Regions from separate parts of the Streptomyces sp. CC0208 genome, predicted to be linked through region 2. Evidence: riboswitches for the same ligand, from Rfam matches in the RefSeq annotation. Region 2 holds a riboswitch; each other region holds the start of a gene.
The links. Region 2 has a riboswitch for S-adenosylmethionine ahead of D1369_RS04650 (amino acid ABC transporter permease). Riboswitches for the same ligand answer to the same signal wherever they lie in the genome.
Positions count from the first base shown of each region.

Region 1: it holds a riboswitch for S-adenosylmethionine, as region 2 does, so the genes downstream of both, D1369_RS44695 (putative leader peptide) here and D1369_RS04650 (amino acid ABC transporter permease) in region 2, are expected to answer to the same signal.
Region 3: it holds a riboswitch for S-adenosylmethionine, as region 2 does, so the genes downstream of both, D1369_RS29845 (aminotransferase class V-fold PLP-dependent enzyme) here and D1369_RS04650 (amino acid ABC transporter permease) in region 2, are expected to answer to the same signal.
Region 4: it holds a riboswitch for S-adenosylmethionine, as region 2 does, so the genes downstream of both, thrC (threonine synthase) here and D1369_RS04650 (amino acid ABC transporter permease) in region 2, are expected to answer to the same signal.

Region 1 covers NZ_CP031969.1:205,688-209,929, forward strand. Annotated here, with positions in the region: gene D1369_RS00960 (ABC transporter permease) at 1-40, opposite strand, end outside; gene D1369_RS00965 (TauD/TfdA family dioxygenase) at 37-930, opposite strand; gene D1369_RS43390 (hypothetical protein) at 1,664-1,807, opposite strand; gene D1369_RS00980 (DUF1684 domain-containing protein) at 1,943-2,767, shown strand; SAM riboswitch class IV at 2,866-2,979, shown strand; gene D1369_RS44695 (putative leader peptide) at 3,014-3,130, shown strand; gene D1369_RS00985 (ABC transporter substrate-binding protein) at 3,334-4,242, shown strand, end outside.
Region 2 covers NZ_CP031969.1:1,000,963-1,005,204, reverse strand. Annotated here, with positions in the region: gene D1369_RS04655 (glutathione S-transferase C-terminal domain-containing protein) at 1-781, shown strand, start outside; SAM riboswitch class IV at 847-956, shown strand; gene D1369_RS04650 (amino acid ABC transporter permease) at 1,292-2,275, shown strand; gene D1369_RS04645 (amino acid ABC transporter ATP-binding protein) at 2,272-3,051, shown strand; gene D1369_RS04640 (ABC transporter substrate-binding protein) at 3,103-4,125, shown strand; gene D1369_RS04635 (GNAT family N-acetyltransferase) at 4,184-4,242, shown strand, end outside.
Region 3 covers NZ_CP031969.1:6,490,940-6,495,181, reverse strand. Annotated here, with positions in the region: gene D1369_RS29845 (aminotransferase class V-fold PLP-dependent enzyme) at 1-991, opposite strand, end outside; SAM riboswitch class IV at 1,123-1,239, opposite strand; gene trpD (anthranilate phosphoribosyltransferase) at 1,318-2,382, opposite strand; gene D1369_RS29835 (cytochrome bc complex cytochrome b subunit) at 2,552-4,189, opposite strand; gene D1369_RS29830 (Rieske 2Fe-2S domain-containing protein) at 4,186-4,242, opposite strand, start outside.
Region 4 covers NZ_CP031969.1:4,891,934-4,896,175, forward strand. Annotated here, with positions in the region: gene D1369_RS22500 (trehalose-6-phosphate synthase) at 1-918, opposite strand, end outside; gene D1369_RS22505 (glucosyl-3-phosphoglycerate synthase) at 979-1,923, opposite strand; SAM riboswitch class I at 2,072-2,230, shown strand; gene thrC (threonine synthase) at 2,248-3,528, shown strand; gene D1369_RS22515 (MoaD/ThiS family protein) at 3,525-3,800, shown strand.

The DNA of each region.
Region 1 (4,242 bases), 800 kb from region 2:
CATTGGTGACGGCAGGCGCTTTGAGGCTGAGTTCGGTCATGCCGCCACCGCCAACGCGCTGTAGTGCGAGGCGTCACCGACGAGTTGCTCGCTGCGGCGTCCGTCGACGCCGGCCGGCACCTCTCCCGCGACCGTCACCCGGTTGAGGCGGCGCGGGTGGTCGTCGTAGTTGTCCACCGCGTAGTGCTGGGTGATCCGGTTGTCGAAGATCAGCAGCTGGTTCGGAGACCAGGTCCAGCTCAGGATGTTCTCCGGACGCGTCACGTAGGACTGGAGGATGCGCAGCAGATCCGCCGAGTCGCTGCTCGGCAGACCCACGATGCGCTTGGCGAACCCGCCGATGAACAGGCCGCGTTCGCCCGTCAGGGGGTGCACCCGCACGACGGGGTGCTCCGCCTCGTACGGCGTCGACACGAAGGCTCGGTCGTACTCCTGCCGCTGTGCGGTCGTGGACGCGGGACGGGCGTAGTCGTACTGGTTGGTGTGCACGACGCGCAGCGTGTCCGCGAGGGCGCGCAGCGGTGCGGGCAGGTCCCGGTACGCCGCGGCGGCGTTGGCGATGAGCGTCTCTCCGCCGTACGGCGTGGTCACGATCGACCGGAGCGTGGTGAGCTGCGGCGGATTGATCACGAAGGTGACGTCCGTGTGCCATTCGTTGGCCTTGGACGTCTCGCTGTCGACGGCGAGCACGTTCGTCGTGCCGTCGGTGGCCGGCACGTTGGGGTGGGCGGTGGTCAGTTCCCCGAACCACCGGGCCACGCGCTCCTGGCCGGCGTTGTCGAGGTCGACGTGGTCAAAGACGATCGCCTTGTGCGTGTTGAGGGCGTCACGGAGCGCCGTGACCGTCGAGAGATCGGGGGTCGCCGTGAGGTCGACGCCCTCGACGACCGCGCCGATACGGCCGGTGAGCTTACGGATGGACGGAGGCATGAGGGGTCACTCCCGGACGGGTGGGCGCACATCAAGGGGCGCGCGGAAGGCCGGTTGAGCAGGCCGGAGAGACAGAACGTGTGGTCGCGGGACCGCTGCAGCCGCGTTCTCAGCGACCGCCTCGGCGTGCGCGGACAGGCTCCCGGCTCGTACAAGTACGAGTACGAGTACGAGAAGGAGGTGAGACGGGAGCCCTCAGGAGGTGGACGCGACGATCCCTCGGGGAGCATCGCAGCGCGGGCGGCTTCGCACCGCCGCTGCCCCGGCGCGCGCGATGGGCGCACACCGACTGCTGCCGGGGAGTACTTGCGAGGTCAGCGACAACAAAACGCGCTGGAGACGTGCGCCAGATCGATGTGGCGCCGCCGAGTGAGGTCCACGCGCGGGGTCATGGAACGGGAGTTCAGCAGAGGTCCACCACGTTGGTCAATAACTTCCCGGACAGGTCTTGCATTGCGGACACAGAGAACTTCTTGTGTCGCCGCCCCTGAGGGGTTGCCCGGCCCCGCACAAGTCCTGGCCCGGAACCGGTACGGATGGCGCGAGCACGCGCTGGTGGCCGCACCGAACCGCACCCCGGTCGGCGATGCGCTGCCGGACCCGGTCGCTCACCTGTCCTCGGGGCCGGACGCCTACGGCGCGCTCATCCGGTTCGCCGGCGCCCGGCGACCCGGCCTCCCCCGGCCCTGGCGTCGTCCCGGAGCGATCGACGGCTTAAACGTCACGCCGTACCTCATCCCCCGACGGTCTCGACGGTCTCGACGGTCTCGACGACATCGTCGATCTGCTCGTCCCGGAACTGCAGGAGCGCGGCATCTACCGCACCGAGTACACCGGCACCACCCCGCGCGGGACCGGCGGCAGGCGGGCTGATCACCTCACATGACTGACATGAAGCTGTCACACGCGGGCCGGAATGCACCTCACCTCAGCGCCGGTTCTCACTGTCATGACTCTGGCCGACTGATCAATGCCCCCTCAAGGCCGTACTTCCCTAGCAGAAGGAGCAATCATGACCACCGAAGCGACGGCATCGGACCTCCACGCCTTCACCGAGCACTGGCTGGAGTGGTACCACGCCCAGGAGGCCCGGCTCGCCGCCCCGCACGGATTCCTGGCGATCACCGGCCTGCACTGGCTCGACGACCGGCCGCAGCGCTTCCCGGACGCGCCCGGCGAGTGGCGCACCGGACCCGACGGAGTCGTCGTCGACCTCGACGACGGCGAGGAACTGGTCGTCGACGGAACGCCGGTGCGCGGTGAACACCGCTTCGGCGTGCTTCCCGAGCGTGGCGGCGTCGACGCCGTCTGGGGAGACGCGGTCATCGAGGTCGCCAAGCGCGGCGGCAACGACATCCTGCGCCCCCGGCACCCGGACGCACCGCTGCGCACGGCCTTCACCGGAACGCCCGCCTACGCCCCCGACCCGCGCTGGGCGGTGACGGGCCGTTACATCCCCTTCGACACGCCACGGCCGACCACCGTGGGCGCGGCCGTGGAAGGCCTTGAGCATGTGTACGACGCTCCCGGCAGGATCGAGTTCGAGCTGGACGGCCGTCAGCTGTCCCTGACCGCGTTCCCCGGCCCTGGTGCGGGCCGGCTGATGGTGCTGTTCACCGACGAGACCTCCGGGGTCACCACCTACGCCGCCAACCGGACCCTCGCCCTGGAGCCGCCCGCCGCCGACGGTACGGTCGCCCTGGACTTCAACCGCGCCGCGAACCTGCCGTGCGCCTACACGGACCTGGCCACCTGCCCGCTGCCCCCGGCCGAGAACCGGTTGCCGGTGGCGATCGAGGCCGGTCAGAAGATCCCCCGCGAGCGCGGCGGCTCCTGAACGTGCCTGAGCCCGACAAAGTGCCGGTCCAACTGCCCCCGCAGGGCGTCACTTTCCGGCATTGACGTACGACAAGTACCCTCCGTACGATCACGAACGGCATTGAGTGTCAGCGTCAAGCCCTGGCTCGCTGACCGGCAACCCTCCCCCGCGGTGGGGTGCTCCAGGTGAAAGCCCGGCGGGATCACCGACGATCTCCGCAAGCGCGTGGCCCCGTGGCCGGGGCCGGAAATGTGGAGGACCGACATGCCGCACGGTGGTGACCCGAGCGCCCGCCTCGCCGGCGCCACCGTGTTCTCCCGGCTCTCGCGTCGGCGCCACATCGACCTCAAGCGCTCGACCAGCTGTCTCTGTCAGGCCTGACGGGCCCTTTCGCCGCCGGTCGCAGTCCGGCACGCGCCGGTCGTCACCGCACCCGCCTGCGGCTGACCCTCGCTCCCCCCTGATCCCTGTCTCCACAGCGCTTCCCCGCCACCGGTCCGATGCCGGCCGGGGCCGCACACCCCTGCACGGACGTGCCTTGTACGGCGCCTCCATGCCTGGTGACACGAGTAGGAGAACCCTCCGTGAACGCACTTCCGGCTCTCAGAGCCCCCCGCTGGGCGCCCCTCGCCGCCCTGCTGACCACCAGTGTTCTGCTGACCGCCTGCGGTTCGGGCAACGACTCCAGCAGCGGAAGCAACCGGCCCAAGTCCGGTGGCACCCTGACCTTCGCGGTGGGTTCCGACGCCGGCTGTGTGGATCCACAGCAGGTCGGCAGCAACGAGAGCATCTACTCGGTGCGCCAGACCGTGGACTCCCTGACCGACCAGGACCCCAGGACCGGCAAGATCGTGCCGTGGCTCGCCAAGAGCTGGGACATCAACGCCGACGCCACGGAGTTCACCTTCCATCTACGCTCGGGCGTCACCTTCAGCGACGGCTCCCAGCTGACCGCGCAGGTGGTCAAGGACAACTTCGACGCGGTGCCGAAGCTCGGCGCCCTCGGGGTCCTCGCCCAGGGCTATCTCAGCGGCGTCAAGGGCACCACCGTGGTGGACCCGCTCACCGTCAAGGTGACCTTCGGAAGGCCCAACGCGCAGTTCCTCCAGGCGACTTCGACCCACTCGCTGGGCATCGAGTCGTCCGCGAGCGTGAAGAAGACCCCGCAGCAGAAGTGCAGTGACGGTGTGATCGGGTCGGGGCCGTTCGTGCTCAAGCAGTACGTCCAGAACCAGTCGATCACACTGGCCAAGCGCACCGGCTACGACTGGGGCTCCTCGCTGTGGTCCAAGAAGGGAGAGGCCTACCTGGACAAGCTGGTCTTCAAAGTCGTTCCCGAGGCAGGGGTGCGGGCCGGCAGCCTCCAGTCCGGGCAGGTGGACGCGATCAGCAGCGTCGGCAGGGCCAACGAGGTGGCGCTCGGGGGCGGTCAGGTCACCCTGTTGAGCCGGGCCAACCCCGGTGTGGTCTTCGGACTCGGCGTCAACAACGCG
Region 2 (4,242 bases):
GCACTACGCCGTGCCGCGCCGCTACCGGCTCCACCTGACCGCCGCCTGTGCGGACGGTCTGCGCATCGCCGTCGCGCACAGTCTGCTCGGCCTCGACGACATCTGTCCCGTGACCTTCCTGGACCCGGTCCCCGACTGTCCGGACGGCGGGCATTCCGCGCTGCGCCCGCTGTACGAGGCCAGCGCGCACCGGTACTCCGGCGCGGCCGTCGCGCCGGTGCTCAGTGACGACTGGTCGGGGCGGATCGTCAGCACCCACGCCGCCGACATCACCCGCGACCTCGCCCGGCACTTCGGCGGCGGCCGTCCGGCGCTGTACCCGTGCGGAGCGGAGTCGGAGACCGAGGCCGTCGAGCGGATGGGCCGGGGCATCGCGCAGGCCGCCCAGCAGGCCGGGTCGGCGGGCGGCGACGACGTGGACCGGACCGCCGCCCTCGAGCGACTGCTGGACACCCTGGGCTCACTGGAGCGCTGGCTGGTGGGTCGCGACTGTCTGATCAGGGATCACCTCACCGCCGCCGACATCGAGTTGTGGGTCGCGCTGGTGCAACTCGACACCGTGCACCGCGACCACCTCGACGCGTCCGCGGTGCAGCGCATCGCGGACCACCCCACCCTGTGGGCCTACGCCCGCCGCCTGACCGCCCACCCGGCCTTCGGCACCCACCTCGACCTCGACGGCATCGCCCGCCGGCACCACGCCCACTGCCGGGGCCTGGAGGCCGCAGGCGCCGCCGTGCAGATTCTGGACTGGGCCTCGCACACCCCCCGTACGTCCTGACCGTTCCATCTGTCGGACCAGGATTGACATTGGTTCAGGCGTTTGACTTAACTACGACCCAGATCGGTCATGAGTGTCAGCGACAAGCCCTGGCTTGCTGACCGGCAACCCTCGCTCGGCGGTGGGGTGCCCCAGGTGACGACCGGACCGGATGACGTTTCGGTAAGCGCGAGGGCCCAAGGGGCCGAAAGAGCACGGTGACGGACATGTACGCAGTTTCCAGGACGGCCACGCGCCGCTCCCAGGGCTGCGTACAGCCGTACACGAACGTGCTCGTGGCCGACCGGAGCGTCGATCTGCTCCGGGTCAGCAGCGCACTGTGTACCGCACCGGGCCGTGCCCGCTGTCGGGGCTGACGTACCTCCCCAGCCCCCGCGTTCCTGACGAACACCGCACCCGCGGTGTGCTGTCGTCCGCCCAGCCCCCGGTGCCCGTGCGTCGCGTCCTACCGCCGTAGGTACGCCGTGTTCGCCGTGTCCCAGGGGAATCCCGACTGAGCCGGAGCCCCTCATGAGTGAACCCCCAGGCGCCGCCGTGTCCGTCACCGAGGCACCGCCTCAGGCCGACACCCCGTCAAAACCCCTCGCCGCACAGCGAGTTCTCCCACTGAGGCGACCGGGCCGCTGGATCGCCACCACCGTCGTCCTGGTCCTGGCGGCCCAGTTCGTCCACGGCCTGGTGACCAACCCGTTCTACCAGTGGGACCGGTTCGGTTACTGGTTCCTGCGGCCGACCGTCCTCGACGGGCTTGTGATCACCCTTGAAGTCGCCGCCTACAGCGCGGTGCTTGGCCTCCTCGGCGGCATTCTGCTCGCTCTGGCCCGGCTCTCGAAGAGCCCGGTGCTGCGGGCGGTGAGCTGGACCTACGTGTGGGCCCTGCGCTCCGTTCCCCTGATCGTGCTCCTGCTGTTCCTCTACAACTTCAGCGCCCTGTACAAGACTTTGAGTGTCGGTGTCCCCTTCGGTCCTGCCTTCTTCTCCTTCGACGAGTCCCGGCTCGCCACCGACATGGTCATCGCCGTCGTCGGACTCAGCCTCAACGAGGCCGCCTACGCGGCCGAGGTCGTCCGCGGCGGCATCCTCTCCGTCGACCAGGGCCAGCACGAGGCGGCCTCGGCACTCGGTCTGCCCAAGGGCTACCAGTTCCGGAAGATCGTCTTCCCGCAGGCGCTGCGCTCCATCACCCCGAACTACGTCAACCAGCTGATCGGCCTCATCAAGAGCACCTCGCTGGTCTTCTACGTCTCCCTGCTCGACCTGTTCGGCACCGTGCAGTCCATGGGCTCCACCTACCCCGGCGACATCGTGCCGCTGCTTCTGGTCGCCACCGTCTGGTACCTGATCCTCACCAGCGCCGTGTCCGTCGTCCAGTTCTACGTCGAGCGACACTACGCCCGGGGCGCCACCCGCTCCCTGCCGCCGACCCCGCTCCAGAAACTGCGCGCCGGTCTCACCGACCTCAGGGCGCGTGTCCGCAGGGAGACCGCGATATGACCGTCACCGACATCACCCCCGTCGCGCTCGAAGTGCACGGCGTGCACAAGTGGTACGGCGCCCACCGGGTCCTGGACGGGGTCGACCTGACCGTGCGGCCCGGCGAGGTCACGGTGATCCTCGGCCCGTCCGGCTCCGGGAAGTCCACCCTGCTGCGGGTCATCAACCACCTGGAGAAGCCGGAGATCGGCTACGTCAGCGTCAACGACGAACTCATCGGCGTCCGTCGGCAGGGCGAGCGGCTCAAGGAGCTCAGCGAGCGCGCCATCCTGACCCAGCGCAGCCGCATCGGGTTCGTCTTCCAGAACTTCAACCTCTTCCCGCACCTGACCGTCCTCGACAACGTGGCCGCCGCCCCGGTGGCGACCGGGAAGCTCGGCAAGGCGGACGCCCGGGAGCTGGCCCGCGAACTCCTCGGCAGGGTCGGTCTGGGCGACCGGACGGGTGCCTATCCACGGCAGCTGTCGGGCGGCCAGCAGCAGCGCGTGGCCATCGCCCGCGCGCTCGCCCTAAGGCCCGGTGTCATCCTCTTCGACGAGCCGACCTCCGCCCTCGACCCGGAGCTCGTCGGCGAGGTCCTGGCCGTCATCAAGGACCTGGCGACCAGCGGCACCACCCTGGTCATCGTCACCCACGAGATCGGCTTCGCCCGCGAGATCGCCGACCGGGTCGTCTTCATCGACGGCGGCCGCGTCGTCGAGCAGGGCCCGCCCTCCGAGGTCCTCGACCGGCCGCGGCACGAGCGGACCCGGGACTTCCTGAGCAAGGTCCTCTGAACCCCTTTCCTTCAACTCCGCACCCTTTTCTCCCAACTCCTAAGGACAGCCATGCCCATTCACCCCTCCCGACGCAGCCTGATACGCGGCATCACCGCGGCGGCCACCGTCACCGCCCTCGCCGGCGGGCTCGCCGCCTGCGGTGGTGACAGCGACGCCGCCACCAGGACGACCGACAGCGCCGGCACGGTCACCGTGGGGCGGCTCTCCAACGGCGCCGCCAAGGAGACCGCCCTCAAGGTCGCCGAGGTGAAGTCCATCAGTGCCGAACTGCCCGACGCCGTCAAGAAGAGCGGCAAGCTGGTCATCGGCTCCGGCACTCTGCCCTCCGGTTCCCCGCCGCTGGGCTTCGTGGGCAGCGACCAGAAGACGCTCACCGGCTCCGAGGTCGACCTGGCCCGTCTGGTCGCCTCGGTCCTCGGTCTGCAGCCCGAGGTCAAACGCTTCACCTGGGAGAACCTCTTCGTCGGCATCGACAGCGGCAAGGTGAACGTCGGTTTCTCCAACATCACCGACACCGAGGAGCGCAAGCAGAAGTACGAGTTCGCCTCCTACCGCAAGGACGACCTCGCCTTCGAGACCCTCAAGACCTCGAAGTGGACCTTCGACGGCGACTACGAGGCCCTCGCGGGCAGGACCGTATCGGTCAGCGCCGGGACCAACCAGGAGCGGATCCTGCTGGAGTGGCAGACCAAGCTGAAGAAGGAGGGCAAGAAGCTGACCATCAAGTACTTCCAGGACAGCCCCAGCGTCTACCTGGCCCTCGCCAGCGGCAAGATCGACGCCTACCTGGGCCCGAGCCCCAACTCGTCCTACCACGTCACCCAGACGGCGGGCACGCCCAACGCGACCCGCATCGCGGGCCAGTACTCCGGTGCCGGCGAGACGCTCCAGGGCCTGATCGCCGCGACCGCCAAGAAGGACAGCGGCCTCGCCAAGCCCCTCGCCGACGCGATCAACTACCTGATCGACAACGGCCAGTACGCCAAGTGGCTCAGCGCGTGGAACCTCTCCCACGACGCCGTGTCCAAGTCGGAGGTCAACCCGCCCGGGCTGCCGCTGGACAACTCCTGACATCTCGTCAAGAGCTGAACCCCTCATGCCCGTCGACTCAGGAAGGGACTTCGCCTCCGTGGCACAGCAGACCGACGTCCGCGGAGGCGGCGCCTCCCTGAGACCCGCCGCGCTCGA
Region 3 (4,242 bases), 5.5 Mb from region 2:
GGACCTCGGGGACCTCGGCCAGCCCTTCGCGGACCTTCTCGATCAGGTGCTGCTCGCGCGCGACCAGGCTGTCGAAGCCGGCCTCGGTCAGCGCCTTGCAGGCGGAGGCGATGGAGTAGGCACCGATGACGTTCGGAGAGCCGGCCTCGTGGCGGGCGGCGCTCTCGTGCCACTCCACGTCCACTCCCCCGTCCTCGCGCCGGGTGACCTTGCGGCTGGCGCCGCCGCCCGCGAGGTAGGGGTCGGCGGCCCGCAGCCAGTCGGCGCGGCCGGCCAGGACGCCGGAGCCGAAGGGGGCGTAGAGCTTGTGGCCGGAGAAGGCGACCCAGTCGACGTCGAGGTCGCGGACGCTCACCGGGTGGTGCGGGGCGAGCTGGGCCGCGTCGAGCACGATGCGGGCACCGTGGGCGTGAGCGGCCGCCGCGAGCTCCCGTACCGGCCACAGCTCACCGGTGACGTTGGAGGCGCCGGTGACGCACGCCAGGGCCGGGCCGTGGGGGTCCCGGTCGGCGAGGGCCTTCTCCAGGGTCTCGACGGCCTGCCGCGGGGTGCGCGGGGCGTCGAGGTAGCTGACCCGGGCGTCCTGCCAGGGCAGCAGGCTCGCGTGGTGCTCGGTCTCGAAGACGAAGACCTGGCAGTCGGCGGGGAGCGCGGCGGCAAGGAGGTTGAGCGAGTCGGTGGTCGACCGGGTGAAGATCAGCTGGTCGTCGTCGCGGCAGTCGAGGAACTCGGTGACGGTCCTGCGGGCGTTCTCGAACAGGTCGGTCGACAGCTGGGAGAGGTAGCCGGCCCCGCGGTGCACGCTGCCGTAGTAGGGAGCGTACGCCGCCACGTCGTCCCAGACCCGCTGGAGGGCCGGTGCGCTGGCCGCGTAGTCGAGCGCCGCGTAGGTGACTTCGCCGCCGGTGACGAGCGGGACGGTGACATCCCGGCCCAGAACGGGCAGCTGGGCACAAATGGTCTGGGCGGCGGCAGCGGTGGAGACAGACATGGGGGACTCCCGTGAAAAGTCGTGGAAAGAAAGGTGAGACGGGTGCGCGGAGGCGGGGCTCGGCGGCCCTATCGCATTCGCTTGCTCACGGGAGACTCCCTCGAATGACCAGGATCCCTGGGTTCGTGAGGGATCCGCGCTTGCCGCAGACCTCGCTGCCTACGGCCTGGTCTTCACCCGGGGCACCCCGCCACGGACGGAGGGTTGCCGGACAGTCGGCCGGGGCCTCATGACTGTCACTCATGACCTGGTCAAAGAACGTACGTGAGGTGATCGCCGTCCCGCAACCCGTGTCCGGATCGCGGGACGACACCCTGGGGTGGCCGTTACGCGTTGCTCGCGGCCACCCATCGCTCCAGCGTCCGCTTCGCCGCCCCCGAGTCGATCGACGCGGCGGCCTTGTCCATCCCGGCCCGCAGTTGCTCGGCCAGGGTCCCGGTCCCCGGGTCCAGGGCCACCAGCGCGGCCGCCGAGTTCAGGAGTACGGCGTCCCGGACCGGGCCCGTCTCGCCGTCCAGGAGCTTCCTGGCGACCTCCGCGTTGTATGCCGGGTCACCGCCCCGCAGGGCCTCCACGGGCACCAGGTCGATGCCGACGTCCCGGGGGTCGAAGCTCTCCTCGGTGACCTTGCCCTCGCGGACGATCCAGACGCGGGAGGTCGATGTGGTCGTCAGCTCGTCGAGGCCGTCGTCACCGCGGAAGACGAGGGCGGAGTTGCCACGTTCGGCGAAGACGCCGGCGACGACCGGCGCCATGCGCGGATCGGCGACCCCGACCGCCTGGGACCGCACCCGGGCGGGGTTGGTCAGCGGGCCGAGGATGTTGAACACCGTGCGGATACCCAACTGCCCGCGGGCGGCGCCCGCGTGACGCAGCGCCGGGTGGAACTTGACCGCGAAGCAGAACGTGATCCCGGCCTCCTCGGCCACCTCGGCCACCCGCCCCGGGGTGAGCTCCAGGTTGACGCCGAGCTTCTCCAGGACGTCCGAGGCACCGGACGCGGAGGAGGCGGCCCGGTTGCCGTGCTTGACGACCGTGGCGCCGGAGCCGGCCACGACGATCGCCGACATCGTGGAGATGTTGACGGTCTTGGCGCCGTCGCCTCCGGTGCCGACGACGTCGACCGTGCGCCCGGGGACCTCGATCACGTTGGCGTGCTCGTACATCGCCCGGACGAGCCCGTTGATCTCCTCGACCGTCTCGCCCTTGGCCCTGAGGGCGACCACGAAGCCGGCGATCTGCGCGTCGGTCGCCTCGCCCTGCATGATCCGGTCCATGGCCCACGCCGTGGCGTCGGCGCTCTGGTCACGGCCGTACAGCAGGGCGTTCAGTACCTCGGGCCAGGAACGGCCCGCCGCGGTGTTGCCTCCAGCGGGGGTCACAGCGCTCATGGGGCCGCTCCAGATGTCGTAGAAAAGTGTGCCCACACCCTATCCAGCCCAGCGCACGACGCAGGGTCCCGTCCGGCGTTCGGACGGGACCCCGGACGGCAAAGGGCCCGTCCGCTGTGTCGGACGGGCCCTTACTACCGCGCGTGGCGAGCGCAGCGACAAGCAGCGATCAGTGGTGGCCGTGGCCGCTCGTGATCTCCTTGTACTCCTCGACGGTCGGCTTGGGGATCTGGGACTCCTCGCCGTAGTACGCCTCGCTCAGCTTGGCGCGCAGCTTCTCGGAGCCCTTGATCTTGCGCTCGACGCCGTTCTCGTCGACCGCGGGGCCGATCTGCGCCGGTGCGTACTGCTCGTGCGCCGTGAGCGTGTGCAGCTGCTCCTGGCTGAGCGGCTCGTGCACCTCGATGAACTCACCGTGCGGCAGGCGCTTGATGATGCCGGACTCGCGACCGTGCAGCACCTTGTCCTTGTCGCGGCGCTGGAGGCCGAGGCAGATCCGCTTGGTGGCGACGAACGCCAGGACCGGGGCGACGAAGAACGCGACCCGCACGAACCAGGTGATGGCGTTGATCGACAGGTGGAAGTGGGTGGCCCAGAGGTCGTTTCCACCACCGATCAGCAGCACCATGTACCAGGTGATCCACGCGACACCGAAGGCCGTACGCGTCGGAGCGTTGCGCGGCCGGTCCAGGATGTGGTGCTCGCGCTTGTCGCCGGTGACCCAGGACTCGATGAACGGGTACACCGCGATCGCGACCAGGACCAGCGGGAAGATCACCAGCGGGATGAACACGCCCAGGACGAGCGTGTGACCCCAGAAGTTGATCTCCCAGCCCGGCATGACACGGATCAGGCCCTCGGAGAAGCCCATGTACCAGTCCGGCTGGGCGCCCGTGGACACCTGGTCGGGACGGTAGGGGCCCATCGACCAGATCGGGTTGATCGAGGCGATCGCCGCGATGGCCGCGATGACGCCGAAGACCAGGAAGAAGAAGCCTCCGGCCTTGGCCATGTAGACCGGCAGCAGCGGCATGCCGACCACGTTGTTGTTGGTCTTGCCGGGGCCCGCGAACTGCGTGTGCTTGTGGTAGAAGACCAGGATCAGGTGGCCGACGACCAGGCCGAGCATGATGCCCGGCAGCAGCAGGACGTGGATCGAGTAGAAGCGGGCCACGAAGTCGCCGCCCGGGAACTCCCCGCCGAACAGGAAGAACGACAGGTACGTGCCGACGATCGGCACGGACAGGATCGCGCCCTCCATGAAGCGGACACCGGTGCCGGAGAGCAGGTCGTCCGGCAGCGAGTAACCGGTGAAGCCGGTGAACATGCCGAGGACGAACAGCAGGAAGCCGAACAGCCAGTTGACCTCACGCGGCTTGCGGAACGCGCCCGTGAAGAACACACGCATCATGTGCACGAACATGCCGGCGAGGAAGATCAGCGCCGCCCAGTGGTGGATCTGCCGGATCAGCAGACCACCGCGCACATCGAAGGAGATGTGCATGGTCGAGTTGAACGCCTCGGACATCAGCTGTCCCTGCAGCGGGACGTAGCTGCCGTGGTACTCCACCTCGTTCATCGACGGGTGGAAGAACAGCGTCAGGTACACACCCGTGAGGATGATGATGATGAAGCTGTAGAGGCAGACCTCACCCAACATGAACGACCAGTGGTCGGGGAAGATCTTGCGCATGTTGGACTTGGCCAGGGAGTAGATCCCCAGCCGTCCGTCGGCCCAGTCGGCGACGCGCTCGCCGGCCGGCGCCTTCCCGCGTGCGCGGGACTCGGAGGACTCTGTAGTACTCATCCGCGCTCCCAGAATGCAGGACCGACGGGCTCCTCGAAGTCGCCGAGCGCTTC
Region 4 (4,242 bases), 3.9 Mb from region 2:
CGCCACGTGCACGACCCGCTCCCGCCACTCCGGCCGCGACTCCAGCAGCCGCCGGTAGGCGAGCAGCCCGCGCACGATGTTCTTGGACAGCTCGGTCCGGTCCACCCGCACGATCGTCTTCCGGCCCGCGCCGATCTCCTCGCGCAGGGCGACGATCCGCTCCTCGACGTCGGCCTCGTGGGAGCGGGCGCGCAGGAAGTCCGCGTCCGCGCCAAGACCGTGCACCCCGATCCGGGTCTCGCCGAGCCCGTCCGCGAGCTCCGTGGAGCAGGCCGTGAAGGCGTCCGCCCAGCGCCGGGTGAGGAAGCCGAGCCGGTCGGCGCCCAGCATGCCCCGCAGGACCTGGCCCGCGATGTCGTCCGGCAGCATCCGGAAGTAGTCCACCGGCGCCCACGGCGTGTGCGAGAAGTGGGCGATGCGCAGGTCGGGGCGGAGCTCGCGGAGCATCCCCGGCACCAGGCACAGGTGGTAGTCCTGCACCAGGACCGCCGCCCCCTCGGCCGCCTCCTCCGCGAGCGCCTCGGCGAAGGCGCGGTTGTACGTCTCGTACGACGCCCACTGCCGCCGGAACTCCGCGTCGAAGGCCGGCTCCAGCGGGGTCTGGTACAGCAGGTGGTGGACGAACCACAACACCGAGTTCGCGATGCCGTTGTAGGCGTCGGCGTGCACGTCGGCCGGGATGTCGAGCATGCGGACCCCCGGCTCGCCGACCCCGCGCCGGACCGCCTCGCGGTCGCCGTCGCCGAGCGCCGAGCACACCCACAGGGAGTCCGCGCCGGAGCCGATCGCCGACAGGCCCGAGACCAGCCCGCCGCCACCGCGTTTGGCATGCAGCGAGCCGTCCTCGCGCACTTCGTACGAGACCGGGCCGCGGTTGGACGCGACCAGCACCTGAGCAGCACTGTTGGTTGACGCCATACGCCTCAACCTAGCCCGGCCCCCAAACGCTCAAACGTACGGTTGCGCACTTCCGTGCGGTTACGCGACCTTCCGCTGCGCGTACTCCGCGATCTCCACCATCGGCGGCCGCTCCTCCGTGTCCACGGAGTACGTACGCGGCTCGAAGCCGTCCCGGCCCCGCTCGAACTGGGTGAGAGCGGGCCGGATCATGTGACCGCGGGCCAGCCGGAGCTGCGCGGTGCGGTAGATCGCGGCGGACATCCGGCCCAGGGCCTGCCCGTCCTGGTGACGGTGCTTGCGCACCCCGACATCGACCTGGGCGAGCGCGTTCAGCCCGACCAGGTGCAGGGCGTCGACCAGCATGCCCAGCTCGACGCCGTAGCCGACGGGGAACGGCAGCTGCTCCAGCAGCGAACGCCGGGCCGCGTACTCACCGCCCAGCGGCTGTACGAAACCGGCCAGCTGCGGCCAGTGCATGTTCAGCAGCGGGCGCGCCATGAGCTCGGTGACCCGGCCGCCCTGCCCGGCGGCGCCGCCCAGGGGACGGTCGTACATGCCCTTGACCAGGTCGACCTCGGGGTCGGTGAGCAGCGGGCCCACGATGCCGGCGACGAAGTCCGAGGAGAACTCCTTCAGGTCGGCGTCGATGAAACAGACGATGTCCCCGCTGGTGACGAGCAGGGAACGCCACAGGACCTCGCCCTTGCCGGGCACGGCCGGTATACGCGGGAGGATGTCGTCACGGTGGACGACCCGCGCGCCGGCCGCCTCGGCGACCTCGGACGTACGGTCGGTCGATCCCGAGTCGACGACGACGATCTCGTCGACGAGCGGGACCTGCTGCATGAGGTCATGACGGATCACGGCGACGATGTCACCGACCGTCTCCTCCTCGTTGAGCGCGGGCAGGACGACACTGACGGTCCGCCCCGTGCTCCGCTTCGCGGCCATGATCCGGTGGAGTGGGCGATCGCTCGCGGACCAGGAACGGGTGGCCAGCCAGCGCTCGACTTCGTTCAGCACAGTGCGCGGCTCCTCTGCGTGTGATCTGCGTGTGATCCATCTCGCCGTTCGGACGACTCTCTCAACTGTCCTGGCCTTCGGTTACAGTCTTGAACAACGCGGGTGACCATCGCATGTCCTGGGTGGCCCGCCGTTCACAACTTCATACCGCTCATCCAGAGGGGCAGAGGGATACGGCCCGATGAAGCCCCGGCAACCCTCCAGTCGGTTCTCGTAGCGATCGCTGACGATCGTCTCCGCGAGGCTCCCGACTCGGGAAGGTGCCAAATCCGTCTCACGGCGAGATGCGTCGTGAGGAAGATGAGGAGAAAGGGCCTCGCCTCCATGGCTGCGCAGACAGTTGCAAGCACCACGAACTCCGTCGATCTGGGTCCCGCCGCGGCACTGAGCTGCCGCGAATGCGGCCACCGCGTCCCGCTCGGCCCGGTCTTCGCCTGTGAGGAGTGTTTCGGCCCGCTCGAGATCGCCTACGACTTCTCGGCCTACGACACCGAGGACCTCCGCAAGCGCATCGAGGCGGGACCCGCGAACATCTGGCGCTACGCCCCGCTGCTGCCCGTCCCCGCGGACGTGGCGGACAAGCCCAACATCAACCCCGGCTGGACCCAGCTCGTCAAGGCCGACAACCTCGCCCGCGAGCTCGGCGTGACCGGCGGCCTGTACATCAAGGACGACTCCGGCAACCCGACGCACTCCTTCAAGGACCGCGTCGTCGCGCAGGCCATCGAGGCCGCGCGCGCCTTCAACTTCACCACCCTCTCCTGCTCCTCCACCGGCAACCTCGCCGGTGCGGTGGGTGCCGCGGCCGCCCGGGCCGGCTTCCGTTCCTGCGTGTTCATCCCGCACGACCTGGAGCAGGCCAAGGTCGTCATGGCCGCGGTCTACGGCGGCGAGCTGGTCGGCATCGAGGGCAACTACGACGACGTGAACCGCTTCTGCTCCGAGCTGATCGGCGACCCGGCCGGCGAGGGCTGGGGCTTCGTCAACGTCAACCTGCGGCCGTACTACGCGGAGGGGTCCAAGACCCTGGCGTACGAGATCTGCGAGCAGCTCGGCTGGCAGCTCCCCGACCAGCTGGTCGTGCCGATCGCCTCCGGTTCGCAGCTCACGAAGATCGACAAGGGTCTGCAGGAGCTGATCAAGCTCGGGCTCGTCGAGGACAGGCCGTACAAGATCTTCGGCGCGCAGGCCGAGGGGTGCTCGCCGGTGTCGGTGGCGTACAAGGCCGGGCACGACGTGGTCCGCCCCCAGAAGCCGAACACCATCGCCAAGTCGCTCGCCATCGGCAACCCGGCGGACGGCCCGTACGTGCTGGACATCGCGCGCCGTACCGGCGGTGCGGTGGAGGACGTGAACGACGAGCAGGTCGTGGACGCGATCAAGCTGCTGGCGCGGACCGAGGGCATCTTCGCGGAGACCGCGGGTGGCGTGACGGTGGGGGTGACCCGCAAGCTGATCGAGAACGGTGTCCTCGACCCGACGAAGACCACGGTGGTGCTGAACACCGGCGACGGTCTCAAGACCCTGGACGCGGTGGCCGGTACCGGGCTCACCGCCACGATTCGTCCGAACCTGGACTCTTTCCGAGAGGCTGGCCTCGCATGAGCGTCAACGTCCGCATCCCCACCATCCTGCGCACCTACACCGGCGGCAAGGCCGAGGTGCAGGCCGAGGGTGGGACCCTCGCCGAGGTCATCGCCGATCTGGAGAAGAACCACACCGGTATCGCGGCGCGTGTTCTCGACGACCAGGGCAAGCTGCGGCGGTTCGTGAACGTGTACGTGAACGACGACGATGTGCGGTTCGAGCAGGGGCTGGAGACGGCGACGCCCGACGGGGCCGGAGTCTCCATCATCCCGGCGGTTGCCGGCGGGTGACCATATGACTGGTCATTACCTTCGGTAACAGTAATTACCGAGTGTTCATCCGATTGCCCCCTCCGCGAGAGAAGCGGAGGGGGCAATTCTCTATGGTTGAGCGCGGTACAGTTGGGGAAGCTGCTGCTTCCTGCATGCCGGACGCATATGAGTTCCGACTTCGGATGCGACGAGAAGTAGCCAAAGTGTGTGGGTTCTTTGCGCCTTATGCTCCTTTTGTGGGGCCCGACTTGCCCCGGATTCGGGCGAATTCTCACTACATTCCGGACCCCTTCCGTCCAGAATTCTCGTCCGATTGACCTGTTGCAGACGGCAGTTGGACAGATACATTCAGCCGCGGTCGACGCGTTCCGGCGCACGCCCCCAACCATGTGGGGGGTGAGGTCTGACCCGGATCCATGAAGTGTGGATCCGTGCAAGGGCCAGTAATAGGGGAGTTAGG